DNA from 3 places in the Paenarthrobacter sp. AT5 genome. Region 1 is predicted to be linked to each of the others. Evidence: riboswitches for the same ligand, from Rfam matches in the RefSeq annotation. Region 1 holds a riboswitch; each other region holds the start of a gene.
What was found. A riboswitch is a leader RNA that binds a small molecule or an ion and turns the genes downstream of it on or off. The one in region 1 is predicted to bind S-adenosylmethionine.
Positions count from the first base shown of each region.

Region 2: it holds a riboswitch for S-adenosylmethionine, as region 1 does, so the genes downstream of both, RI444_RS19160 (DUF1737 domain-containing protein) here and RI444_RS06640 (homoserine O-acetyltransferase MetX) in region 1, are expected to answer to the same signal.
Region 3: it holds a riboswitch for S-adenosylmethionine, as region 1 does, so the genes downstream of both, RI444_RS14270 (aminotransferase class V-fold PLP-dependent enzyme) here and RI444_RS06640 (homoserine O-acetyltransferase MetX) in region 1, are expected to answer to the same signal.

Region 1 covers NZ_CP136441.1:1,459,176-1,463,380, reverse strand. The annotation lists gene RI444_RS06650 (ATP-binding protein) at 1-515, shown strand, start outside; gene RI444_RS06645 (hypothetical protein) at 792-1,205, shown strand; gene RI444_RS06640 (homoserine O-acetyltransferase MetX) at 1,192-2,331, opposite strand; SAM riboswitch class IV at 2,347-2,462, opposite strand; gene RI444_RS06635 (bifunctional o-acetylhomoserine/o-acetylserine sulfhydrylase) at 2,622-3,938, opposite strand; gene RI444_RS06630 (VOC family protein) at 4,174-4,205, shown strand, end outside.
Region 2 covers NZ_CP136441.1:4,116,730-4,120,934, reverse strand. The annotation lists gene RI444_RS19175 (hypothetical protein) at 1-603, opposite strand; gene RI444_RS19170 (O-succinylhomoserine sulfhydrylase) at 613-1,821, opposite strand; gene RI444_RS19165 (rhodanese-like domain-containing protein) at 1,825-2,235, opposite strand; gene RI444_RS19160 (DUF1737 domain-containing protein) at 2,232-2,498, opposite strand; SAM riboswitch class IV at 2,511-2,624, opposite strand; gene RI444_RS19155 (NtaA/DmoA family FMN-dependent monooxygenase) at 2,791-4,119, shown strand; gene RI444_RS19150 (aromatic amino acid ammonia-lyase) at 4,122-4,205, shown strand, end outside.
Region 3 covers NZ_CP136441.1:3,096,584-3,100,788, reverse strand. The annotation lists gene RI444_RS14275 (class I SAM-dependent methyltransferase) at 1-550, opposite strand, end outside; gene RI444_RS14270 (aminotransferase class V-fold PLP-dependent enzyme) at 669-2,078, opposite strand; SAM riboswitch class IV at 2,110-2,223, opposite strand; gene hisN (histidinol-phosphatase) at 2,405-3,217, opposite strand; gene RI444_RS14260 (ribosome small subunit-dependent GTPase A) at 3,274-4,205, opposite strand, start outside.

The DNA of each region.
Region 1 (4,205 bases):
CGTTCCTGCGCCGGGCCGACAAAATCGACCTCCATGCGGCGGGCATCCGCGACGTTGAACGGTCTTTCGCCTCCATCTTCGCCACCGCCGGCTTCCGTGTCCCGCCCCACCTGGTCCAAAAGGCAGCCGAGTCGACCGGTGGCTACCCCTTCTTGATCCAGCTCGTCGGCTACTTCCTCTGGCGCGAAGCGGAAAATAACAACGGCACGCTGACAGATGCCGAGGCGGACCGCGCGGTACAGGCCGCCCACAGGCGCAATGCCCGCACGGTCATCGAAGCCGCACTCTCAACCGTGTCGGCAAAGGACCTCCAGTTCCTTCGCGCAATGGCGCAGGATGACGGTCCTTCGATCGCCGGAGACCTTGGAGAGAGGCTGAAGGCAAAGACCAATCTAGTCGCCAACTATCGCTCGCGCCTGCTCGCCGCCGGCCTGGTGGAACCTGCCGGCCACGGGAAGATCGATTTCGCGATACCGGGCCTTCGACAGTATTTGCGCAATCTGAACACAGACTAGTCATCTCACGGTACTAGTGCGCCGAGCCCGATCCCGTAGGCTGCCAAAACAAGTCATCGGTGTAGGCTCGTATCAAGGGCCTGGGCTTCGTATACATCTTGATGGGATCATTTTTCGCGTTCGGAGCTCTCTGGACCCTACTCACGTCGGCAAAGTAGTTCTCTTTTTGGTTTGTCTGGCGCTCCCCAACCTGGAGGTTTGATGGTTGGGCTGCCGCGGCGGCGAAGCCCTGACGCGACGGGGCTAAGCTGGGATAGGACCTAGGAGGGCTCCACTGTGAACAATCTGATCTTCTGGATCATCGTCTGCTCATGGGTGATTCCAGTTGGAATCCGCATGTACAACCGGTCCAAGGCGCGCCGAATCCATAACGACGGCTTCCGTGGCTACCCGCCGCAGAACCTTCCCGGGCCAGGCTACCCGCCGCAGAACTACCCCGGCCAGGCCTATCCGCCGCAGAACTACCCCGGGTATCCGACGGGACCCGCCGACATCGGCCCGGCTGATGCAACGCCGCCGGAGGTACCGCCGTCGGGCGCTTCACCACAGGTGCCGCCCCCGGCAAGTGGAGGCTCTGCGCCGCAGGGCTACCGGGCGCGGAAGCTCGCAGAGCTGGACGCGAAGTTCAGCAACGGCGAGATCGCCATGGAGGACTACATGAAGCAGCGCGGCGAGATCATGAACGGCTGAAGTCTTCGGCAAAGAAGGCTGCGCCCAGCTGGCCCGCGAGCTGGCCGATCTCCGTGAGGAAGCCGTCGTGCCCGATGGGGGCTTCGATGATGTGGACCGGGACGTCGCCCGGCAAGGCTTCGGCGAGTTCGTGCGACTGTGCCGGGAAGTAGAGCCGGTCGGAGTTCACGGCCGCCACAAAAAACTGTGCCGTGGCCCGGGACAACGCTTCCTTGAGCGGGCCGCGTCCCCGCCTGACGTCGTGGGACATCAGGGCCTCGGTGATCGCGATGTAGCTGTTGGCATCGAAGCGGCGCACCAGCTTGGTGCCCTGGTGGTCCAAGTAACTCTCCACCTGGTAGCGCCCCCGCTCCCCCAGCACGGCGGCGGCCAGCGGTTTCTCCTGCGGCTGCGCTTCCCGGCCGAAGCGGAGGTCCAGCTCCAGCGCGGAACGATACGTGATGTGGGCAATCCGCCGCGCCAAGGCAAGGCCGGTTTCAGGTGCCGGGCCATGGTAGTAGTCACCGTTGTTGAAGTTCGGATCCTGGCGGATTGCGAGCGTCTGTGCCTGCGCAAACGCGATCTGCTCCGCGGTGCTGTAGGCACCTACGGAAATCACGGCGCAGCGCTCCACCCTGTTCGGGAAGGTCACTGCCCATTCCAAGGCGCGCGCCCCGCCCATCGAGCCGCCCAGCACTGCATGCCACTGCCGGATCCCCAAGGCGTCGGCGAGCCGGGCTTCGGCCACTGTGCTGTCGCGCAGGGTCACCAGTGGGAAACGGGAGCCCCAGGGCTTGCCGTCCGGGGCTTGCGACGACGGCCCTGTGCTGCCGTAGCAGCCGCCCACGATGTTGATGGAAATGACAAAGAACCTGTTGGTGTCGATCGTTGCGCCCGGGCCAACGAGCTGCTCCCACCAGCCTTCCTCGTCCGAGGCGCCGCGTGCAACATGCGTACTACCCGTCAGGGCGTGCTCCACGAGGACGGCGTTTGAGGCGTCGGCATTGAGCTTGCCCCAGGTCTCATAGGCCAGGACAACGTCCGGGAGAAACCCGCCGGCTTCCAGCTCCAGGGAACCCACGCGGGCGTATTTGACGGTTCCGTCCTGTTCTTCCGACGTGGGAAGGGATGTAGCAGTAATGGTCATTCCTTTGACACCTAAACCTCGCGCTTGCCCGCCGCCGTTATTGCGGCCGGCCAGGTCCTCACCCGGGGCACCCCACCGCGGAGGAGGGTTGCCGGCCAGCAAGCCGGGGCTGATCGCTGGCACTCATGACCTAACACCTAGAGTTTAGGAAGAGAACGGCCGTTCTGGCGAAGAATGTGACAGCAGTATGACGGTTCAGGGCGTTTTAGTTCACGAACGCGCACGTGAAGGGGCCGCCCGGCGAAGAATCCTCAATCCGGGCGGCCCGCCGCGACGCACGTCAGGCGGGTTCAGGCACCCTTTGCCGCGCGGAATCCTGCCTCGAGATCGGCAATGATGTCATCGATGTGCTCGATTCCCACGGACAGGCGGACGAGGCCCGGGTTCACTCCGGCAACAGCCTGCTGTTCCGCGGTCAGCTGGCTGTGGGTGGTCGACGCCGGGTGGATGACCAGGGAACGGACATCACCGATGTTTGCCACATGGGAGTGCAGTTCCAAGGCATCGACGAAGCGCTTGCCGGCTTCGACGCCACCCTTGATGGTGAAGGCAACAACGGCTCCCGTGCCGCGGGGACCGTACTTGCGGCCACGGTCGTACCAGGGGCTTGACGGCAGGCCCGCATAGGCGACCGCTTCGACGTCGTCACGGGCTTCAAGCCATTCGGCCACCTTGGTGGCGTTGGCCACGTGACGCTCCACCCGCAGGCTCAAGGTTTCCAGGCCTTGGGCAATAAGGAAGGCGTTGAACGGCGATACTGCGGAACCAAGGTCGCGCAGCAACTGGACGCGGGCCTTCAGGATGTAGGAAAGGTTGGCGCCGAGGGCGCCGTCCTTGCCGAGGTCGCGGGCGTAGACCAGGCCGTTGTAGCTGGGGTCGGGAGTGTTGAAGTTCGGGAAGCGCTCCGGGTCCTGGCTGAAGTCGAAGTTTCCGGAATCCACGATCACCCCGGCAATGGCAGCACCATGGCCGCCCAGGTACTTGGTAGCCGAGTGGACCACAATGTCCGCACCCCACTCGATGGGACGGATCAGGTAAGGCGTGGAAAGCGTGTTGTCCACGATCAGCGGGACACCCGCTTCATGGGCAACCGCGGCGACGCCTTCGATGTCCAGCACGTCCTGGCGGGGGTTGGAAACAACTTCGCCGAAGAAAAGCTTGGTGTTGGGCTGCACGGCGTTGCGCCACTGCTCCAGGTTGTCCGGATCCTCGACGAAGGTCACGGAAATACCGAACTTCTTCAGGGTGTGCGCCAGGAGGTTGTAGGTTCCGCCGTACAGGCTGGGGCTCGCCACCACGTGATCGCCGGCCTCAGCGATGTTCAGGATCGCGAAAGTCTCCGCCGCCTGGCCCGAGCTGAGCAACAGGGCCCCGAGCCCGCCCTCAAGGCTCGCAATGCGCTGTTCCACTGCGTCCTGGGTGGGGTTGCCAATGCGGGTGTAGATGGGAGCCAGTTCCGCCAACGCGAACCGGTTGGCGGCACTCTCAGCACTGGGGAACACGAAGGAAGTGGTCTGGTAAATCGGCAACGAGCGCGCACCGGTTGCAGCATCCGGCTCCTGGCCTGCGTGGATCTGGCGGGTTTCGAAAGACCATCCCTGGGACATGACTGGCTCCTCTTCGTAGCGCATGGGTTTAGTAACGGGGAGTGCTTGGAACTGCGGCCAGTCTAGGAAGCCGGCACGGAATTACCCACCTTTATGACGAAGACAGTATTTTTCGGTCTTTCCGCGACGCGACAGGGCCGGGGTCGGCGCCACGCCTCAGGGCACGCCGTAACATCCCACCTTAGTTAGGCACGACTTAGCTGAGACCCGAATCACAAAGTGCCAAGATGAAGCCATGCGCATGGATCACGTCTCTTACGCTTGTGA
Region 2 (4,205 bases), 2.0 Mb from region 1:
TCAACCAACCGCGGGGTCGCCCGCGGGAGGCTCCGGATCCCACACCATCAGGTACCCTCCCACAGTCGCCTCCGTAACGTAGAAGACGAACGGCGGAATGTCCTTGGCCTTGAGCAGGATGCCGGCGAAAAGTACCGCAGCACTGCTGGCCGTCAGCCCCACCCAGCGCTCTGCCGGCGATCGCAGCAAGCCGGTGCCGAGGGCGGCCAGGCCGGCGATGTGCAGCCATGAGTAGCCCAGGAACGGAACATTCGAGCCGCGACGATACGCAAACCGTTCAAGGTCCGACGCCCTCCGGGACAGGCTGTACACAAACAGCGGAGCTCCGGCCAGGAGCGCCGCAGCCGAGGCCTCTACCCAGTGCTTGGCCTTGGCGTCAGGCATGGCCCGTGCCAAGGCGGCGAATCCAATCGGCACGGCCGCGGTCCCGGCTGCGGCCACGTGGTGGCCGGTCACCCATCCCCGCTCACCCCGCAGAAGCAGCCTCAAACGCTCGGCCGGATCGTGGGTGGTATAGACGCGGGGCACCGGAGATATTCCCGCCAGCCACACGACCGAACCCGCAACAATGACAGCCCCCGCGCGGCGGTATGGATGCCTCATGGCATGAGATTAGACCTGTTTGAGGGCCTTCTCCAGATCCAGGATGAGGTCGTTGACGTCCTCGAGCCCAACGGACAACCGGACCACGCCGTCGGAGAGCCCGATGGCTGCACGGCCTTCGGGTCCCATGGCCCTGTGGGTGGTGGTAGCCGGGTGGGTAATGAGCGACTTCGAGTCGCCCAGGTTGTTGGAGATGTCGATGACCCGCAACCCGTCGAGCAAAGCGAACGCGGCTTCCTTGGCGGAGCGGCCGGACGACGGCGAAAGCTCGAACGTCAACACGGTACCGCCGGCCTTCATCTGCTTGGCGGCCAGCTCATACTGCGGGTGGGATGTGAGCAAGGGGTATTTGACCCAGTTGATCGCAGGCTGATCTTCCAGCCATTCGGCAATCTTCAGCGCAGAGGCGGAACTGTGGTTCACCCGCAGGCCCATGGTCTCCAGGCCCTTGGTCAGCACCCACGCGTTGAACGCGGACAATGACGGCCCGGTGTGCCGCATGAGTTGCTTGACCGGGCCTTCGATGAACTCCTTGGTGCCCAGGATCGCGCCGCCCAGTACGCGGCCTTGGCCGTCGATGTGCTTCGTGCCGGAGTACACAATGACGTCGGCGCCGAGCTCGCCGCAGCGCTGGAGCAGGGGAGTGGCAAAGACGTTGTCCACCACCACTGTTGCCCCGGCGGCGTGCGCGAGCTCGCTGACGGCTGCGATGTCCACGATCTCCTGCATCGGGTTGGAGGGGGACTCGAAGAACACCGCGGTGGTGGGCTCGGAGAGGGCAGCGCGCCACTGGTCCAGGTCGGGGCCGTCTACGAACACCGTCTCCACGCCCCACCGCGGCAGGATCTCGTTGAGGATCACGAAGCAGGAGCCAAAGAGCGAGCGGGCGGCAACCACCCGGTCGCCGGCGCCCAGCAAGGCACCAAGGGCGGTGAAGACTGCGGACATGCCCGACGCCGTCGCGAAGCAGGCTTCGGTGCCTTCAAGGAGACGCAGCCGCTCCTGGAAGGTGGCAACGGAGGGGTTGCCGTAGCGGGAGTAGACGAATCGTTCGTCTTCTCCGGTGAAGGCGCGCTCGGCAGCTGCAGCCGACTCGTAGACGAAGCCGGAGTTGAGGAAGACGGGCTCCGCCGTTTCCTGGAAATTGGTACGGTCAAGGCCACCGCGAACGGCTTGGGTGTCTGGATTCCAGCCGGCGGCGTCAGGGTTGAAAGTCACTTCTTATTCGTTTCCAAGGTTGGTTGGCAGGCCGCGGTTTTTCCAGCCGTTGACGGTTCGTTCGCCGTAACGGTCCGGTTCACCTTCGAAGCCTTCGAGGACGTTGTAGGCGGTGAAACCTGCCTGGGTTGCGGCGATGGCCGCAGCAATGGAGCGCTGGCCGGACCGGCAAAGGAACACAAGCTCAACGCCGTCTCCCTCGGGTGCCTGTTGCTGCAGGTCTTCGATGAAGCGGGAGTTCGGGACGCCGCCTGCAAGGTTCCACTGGATGAACAGGGGATCGTTTTCCGTGGCCTTGGTGTCGGGGATGCCGATGTGGGCCCACTCGCCCTCGGTGCGGACGTCCACCAGGATGGCACCGTCCTGCAGCTTCGCCCAGGCATCCTGCGGGGTCAGGTCTCCGGCGTAGCTCATGCGTGGCCCTCGAATGCTGCCTCGTCCTCGTAGTTCTCCAGCTCATCCACGGCATTGGCCACGGCGGCATCCGCGCTGGCGACGGCGGCAGGCAACACCACTGCCTGTGCCACGATGACGTCCGTTCCGTTGAAGGTGGCCGACGGGCTGCCATGCAGGACGTAGCCTTCAGCGAGGGCGTTGCTGATCCGTTCGCAGAAGTCCCGGGTGTCCGGGCCCGTGATCAAACGGTAGGAAAGTCTCTCTTCGATGGGTTCAGGCATTAATGTGCTCCTCAGTCACGCTTGCAGTTCGAAGTGTCGAATACGCCGAGTAGTCACCTGAGGCACCCCGCCGCGGGAGAGGGTTGCCGACCAGCAAGTCAGGGCTTGGCGCTGGTACTCATTACTCAAGAAGAAAATAACATCCGCGGCCGTTGCGACGCATGTGGCGGGTGTCCCGCCGTCGTCATGTTGCGTAACCGGACCGGCCGCCGGGACTGGACCATTTAAGACGTCACGGGAGCATAATTGACGCAATACGACCCCCTGTAACTTCGCATGAAATCAGGTCGCGGTGAACGGACAGAGCAGTTCTACACTCAAGCCCATGCTGCATTTCGGATGGTTCGTGGGCCATGGATTCGGTGTCCAGGGCTGGGGGACTCCCGGCTACAGCCTTGGCTATGACTGGAAGAAGCCTGCGCTCTACCAGGAGGCGGTCAGGGCTTTTGAACGGTCGGGGCTGGACCTGTTCATCATCGAAGATTCACTCACCGTCCCGGACACGTACGGCGGCACCGCGGAAGTGTCGCTCGCGCACGCGTCCTTCGCTCCGAAGCACGATCCCTTGGCCCTGGTGCCGTACCTGCTGTCCGCGACGGAACACCTCGGCATTGTGCCCACCATCAGCGCGTCCTTCTACCCGCCTTTCACCGCGGCCAGGCTCCTTGCCACCCTGCAGCATTTCTCCGAGGGCCAACTCGGCTGGAACGTGGTGACCTCCGGCAGCGACCTCGCCGCGCAGAATTACGGACTGGACCAGCAGATCGAGCACGACCTGCGTTACGAGAAGGCGGAGGAATTCGTCGACGTCGTCCGGCGGCTTTGGCGGAGCTGGGAACCGGACGCCGTGCTGGAGGACGTGGAGGCAGGCCGGTTTGCGGACCACACCAAAGTCCATCCCATCAACCACGACGGGCAGTTTTTCAAGGTCCGGGGTCCGCTGAATACGGCACCCCTTCCCGAGGAACCCGTACTGGTGCAGGCCGGTGCATCGCCCCGGGGCAAGGCGTTCGCGGGTGGCCACGCCGACGTCGCAATCGCCCTGGCCCGGGGCGTCGACGGGATGAAGGCCTACCGCGATTCCATCCGTGCCGAAGCCGCAAATGCAGGACGGAATCCCGACGACGTCAAGGTACTTTTTGTCCTCAAGCCCACCGTGGTGGGGTCTGCTGCGGAGGGGGAGGAACTGCGGGCACGGCGCAAGGAGCTGACGCAGCGGGACATCGACAGCCAGCTCAACTCGATCTCCTACCTTTCGGTGATCGACTTCAAGCAATTCGACCTCGATCAGCCCCTCCCCGAGCTGAGCACCAACAGTAACCAAGGAACGCTGGAACACTTCGCCAAAGCGGCTCCTCCCGGGTCCACGCTGCGGCAGATCCTGCAGGCCCGCAGCGGCGGCGCCGGTGATTCGATCATCGGGACCGCCGGAGAGATCGCCGACTACCTCGAGGAGACGGGCGAGGCCGTGGGCGGTGACGGCTTCCTGTTTTCCGGGTTCGTCGATCCGGTGACGGTGCATGGGGTCCTGGACAAACTGACTCCCGAACTTCGTCGCCGCGGCCTGCTGAGGAAAAGCTATGGCAACGGCGGTTTCCGGCAGAATCTCCTGGATTTCTGACCATGTTTCCGGAGTCGAAGGTGCTGCTGATCGGGACGGCGCCAGTGCATGCAGAAAGCATCGCCATGGCGGCGGCGGACGACTCC
Region 3 (4,205 bases), 1.6 Mb from region 1:
CCGGCTTATGGACATCACCGGCATGCATGATGCGTGAAAGGCGATGAACCCAGGCCACGGAGGTGTCCAGTTGGTTCCAGATGAGGCCGAGCGTTCCGTGCGGACGGAGGATCCGGGCAATCTCGGTACTTGCCTTGAGCGGATCGCACCAGTGCCAGGCCTGGGCGACACTGACGACGTCGAAAACTGAGTCCGCCAGTCCCGTCACTTCGGCAGTACCTTCAACGGCGTGCGCCTGCGGGCAGTTCTTCCGCAGCTGGTCCAGCATGTCCGCGGAAGGGTCGACGGCGCTGACCTGCAGGCCCCGGTCGAGCAGCAGTGTTGTGAATTTGCCTGTCCCTGCGCCAATATCGGCTGCGGTCCGTGCGTTCGGGGGCAGCAGCCAATCGACGGAATCCGCCGGGTACCCGGGGCGGACCCGATCATAATGTTCGCCGCCGTCCTGGAAGCTCTGCCCCAGCTCCCGACGTCGGTGCGCGTGCAGCTTTGGGCCGCCGGCGCGTCCGGCGCGTCCGGCACCTCCGGAAGAAACCGGGAGGCCGGAGGGCAGTGATCCTCCGGATTCGTTGCTTGAACGCGTGGACACGCGGGGGACTCCTTCAGCGGCAGTAGTCAGGGATACCCAAAGAATCTACCGCAGCAACGTGGCGCCAAGGCCGGGAAGGCTCCTAGTCCACGGTGCAGGGAGCGGCCCCGGCGGTTCCGGGCGTATTGGGCGCCCACTCCGGGTAGCTGCGGTGATCGTTTGCGGGGACCCAACGGCCCTCGTCCACGACGTAATCCCAGCCAAGTCCGGTGGTCTTCAGTTGCCGGATGCCGGCCAGCAGCCTGGCAGCGTCCTCAAGCCGGGAGCCGACGCCGAAGCTGGCGCGCAGTGAACCGGACGGCAAGCCGAGGCGCTTCAGGAGCGGGTGGGCGCAGAAACGGCCATCGCGCAGGCCCACGCCGTGCTCGGCGGCCAGGTAAGCCGCCACCAGTCCCGCGTCGAAGCCTTCAACGGAGAAGTTGACGACGCCGATGGTGTCGGTGGAATCACTGAAGATCCGGTGGACGGTGACCCCTTCAATGGATTCCAAGCCCTCAACCAGGAAGGATCGGATTGCCACCTCATGGTTGTGCCAGTCCTGTTGGTCCAAGCCGGCCAGCACCTGGGTAGCCCGCGCCAAGGTGGCTGCCCCCAGGACGTTGGGGGAGCCGCCCTCGTGCCGGGCCGGACCAGTTGCCCAGCTCACCGAATCCAGGCGCGCTTCACGAACGGCGCCGCCGCCGGCAAGGTGGGGGGTTCCGGCGTCGAGCCAATCGGGACGGCCGACCACGACGCCTGCGCCGAAGGGCGCGTAGAGCTTGTGCCCCGAGAAGACGACGTAGTCCACGTCGCTCTCGGAAATGTTGATGCGCCGGTGCGGGGCGAGCTGGGCTGCATCGACGACGATCCGCGCGTCGAACTCATGCGCCAACGCTGCGAGCTCTGCAATCGGCAGGATTTCGCCGGTGACGTTGGAAGCGCCGGTCACAGCGAGCAGGGATATTCCGCCCTGGCTCAATTCATCGCGCAGGTTGGCGATGGTGGCAGACAACGTGGGGGAGGCGATGACGCTGCGGTGCGGTACGCCCTGCCAGGGAAGCAGGTTGGCGTGGTGCTCAATGTCGAGGTACAGCACTTCACCGGCCGGTGCGCCGTCAAGCTGGGGGAGGCATCCGGCGAGGAGGTTCAGCGAATCGGTGGTGTTGCGGGTGAAGATGACTGAATCATCCGGCCGGCCGCCAACGAAGTCCCGCACGATGTTCCGCGAGTTTTCATAGACGGACGTGCTGATTTGGGATGCGTAACCGGCGCCACGGTGCACACTGGCGTAATAGGGCAGGATTTCATTCAAGTAGGCAGAGACGATGGTCAGTGCCGGGGCCGACGCTCCGTAGTCAAGGTTTGCGTACCTGACGTGGCCCCCTTGGATCAGGGGAGCCTGCAGCTCTGCTCCTGTGACGGCGGCCAGCGGTCGCGCTGCGAGGGCTTCGTGGGCCGCGTGGTCATCTCCGAAAGCGGGCAGGACGGTGGAATCGAACGTAACAGTGCTCATGGGACCTCACTCAAGAAGGACCCCTCCAAGGGATCCGCGCTTGCCGTATCCGTTCCGGACCGGCCTGGTCGTCACCCGGGGCACCCCACCGCGAATGGAGGGTTGCCGGCCAGCAAACCGGGGTTTAGCGCTGGCACTCGTGACCTGTAGAAGAGACTAGGACACCTTCCGTGGACGATTCAAAGCGGGAGGAGTTTGTTAAGCGGTTTGTTACGGAGAGAGCCGAATCCCGTTTTGGTCGAATAATCGACGGCGATGGCACCCTGAAGTGGGTTTGTCGCCGTCGATTATTCGCAGCATTACGGTTCGGCTGTTGCCGGAGCGCGCTAAAGGAGATCGTCGATCTCCGGGTTGAGGCGCTTCAGGACCTCTGAGTGGAGGATGGAATTGGTGGCCAGCGCGTTGCCGCCGAAGGGGCCGTCTTCGCCCTCAAGCGAGGTGAACCTGCCGCCGGCCTCCGTGACGATCGGCACCAAGGCAGCCATGTCGTACAGGTTTAGTTCCGGTTCGCAGGCGATGTCTACGGCACCTTCGGCCACCAGGCAGTAGGACCAGAAATCCCCGAAGGCGCGGGTCCGCCAGACGTCGTCAGTGAGGGAAAGGAATTCGTCCAGGTTTCCGCGCTCCTTCCATCCCGAAAGGCTCGAGAAGGACAGTGACGCGTCCGCCAACGAAGAGACATTGGAGACTTTCAAACGGGTGGCCGACGCGAGGGACCGCCCTGTGTAGGCTCCCATGCCCTTGGCGGCCCACCAGCGTTTGCCGAGTGCCGGCGCGCTGACCACACCCACCACGGGCTCGTCCTCGTCAACGAGGGCGATCAAGGTCGCCCACACCGGCACCCCTCGAACAAAGTTCTTCGTCCCGTCGATGGGGTCGATGATCCAGCGCCGCGATCCATGGCCGCTGCTGCCGAACTCTTCGCCCAGCACGGCGTCGCGGGGACGCGAACGCGAGAGCTGGCCGCGGATGGCTTCCTCGGCGGCCTTGTCCGCATCGGTGACCGGCGTCAGGTCGGGTTTGGTTTCGATCTGCAGGTCCAGGGCCTTGAACCGGTCCATGGTCTGGGCGTCCACCGAATCGGCCAGGACGTGGGCCAGCCGCAGGTCATCGTTGTAACTGGAAACGGGTTGGGTCATGCCACCAAACTATCGCGAAACAATCCCTGCACCCGGGAAGTGGTGCTTTTCCCGTCTCAGTTGACGGTGCCGAGTTCCTTGGTTTCCTTCGCCTCCAGGCGTGGGTCCGCTCCGAGGAGCCGGCGCAGGGACGCCAGCCTTGCGGTGCCGGAAGGTCCGGCATGCCCTTCGTTGACCCAGGCGTCCAGTCCGCAGTTGACGGCGTTGGCGTCGTGTTTGCAGCCCCGTTCGCAGTCTTCGGTACCGGGCTCGAGGTCCGGGAAGGAGTGCAGGATCCGGTCCGGGTCGACGTGGGCCAATCCGAAGGAACGGATGCCGGGAGTATCGATGATCCAGCTGCCCGAAGGAGCGTCGGCCAGCTTGAGGGCCAGGGCCGACGATGAAGTATGCCGGCCGCGGCCCGTCACGGCGTTGACTCCGCCGGTTGCCCGTTCCGCGCCCGTCAGCGCATTGACCATGGTGGACTTGCCGACGCCGGAGTGCCCCAGCATGACGGTCACTTTTCCATCGAGGTGGTCCCGCAGGCGGGACACCGCTTCGCTGTCGAGCCGGGCGGACAAGCCGTCGTCCGAGCGGGCATCGATGCCGGATGCCTGTGAATCCGCCGTGCGGCTGATGATGACCGGAAAGTCCAGGCTGAGGTAGTTCGAAAGAAGTTCCGCCGGATCCTTGACGTCCGCCTTGGTGATGAGCAGCAGCGGCTCTATGCCGGCGTCGTAGGCTGCCACCAAGGCGCGGTCGATGAAACCTGTACGCGGCTCCGGGTTGGCCGCGGCCACCACCACTACCAGCTGGTCGGCGTTCGCCACCACTACCCGCTCGATCGGGTCCGTGTCATCGGCGCTGCGACGCAACAGGGTCCGGCGTTCTTCGACGCGGACCAGCCGCGCCAGGGTATCGGGGCTGCCGGAGACATCGCCCACCAAGGCAACGAAATCGCCCGGAACCACCGGCGTGCGGCGGAGTTCGCGGGCCCTGGCTGCAATGA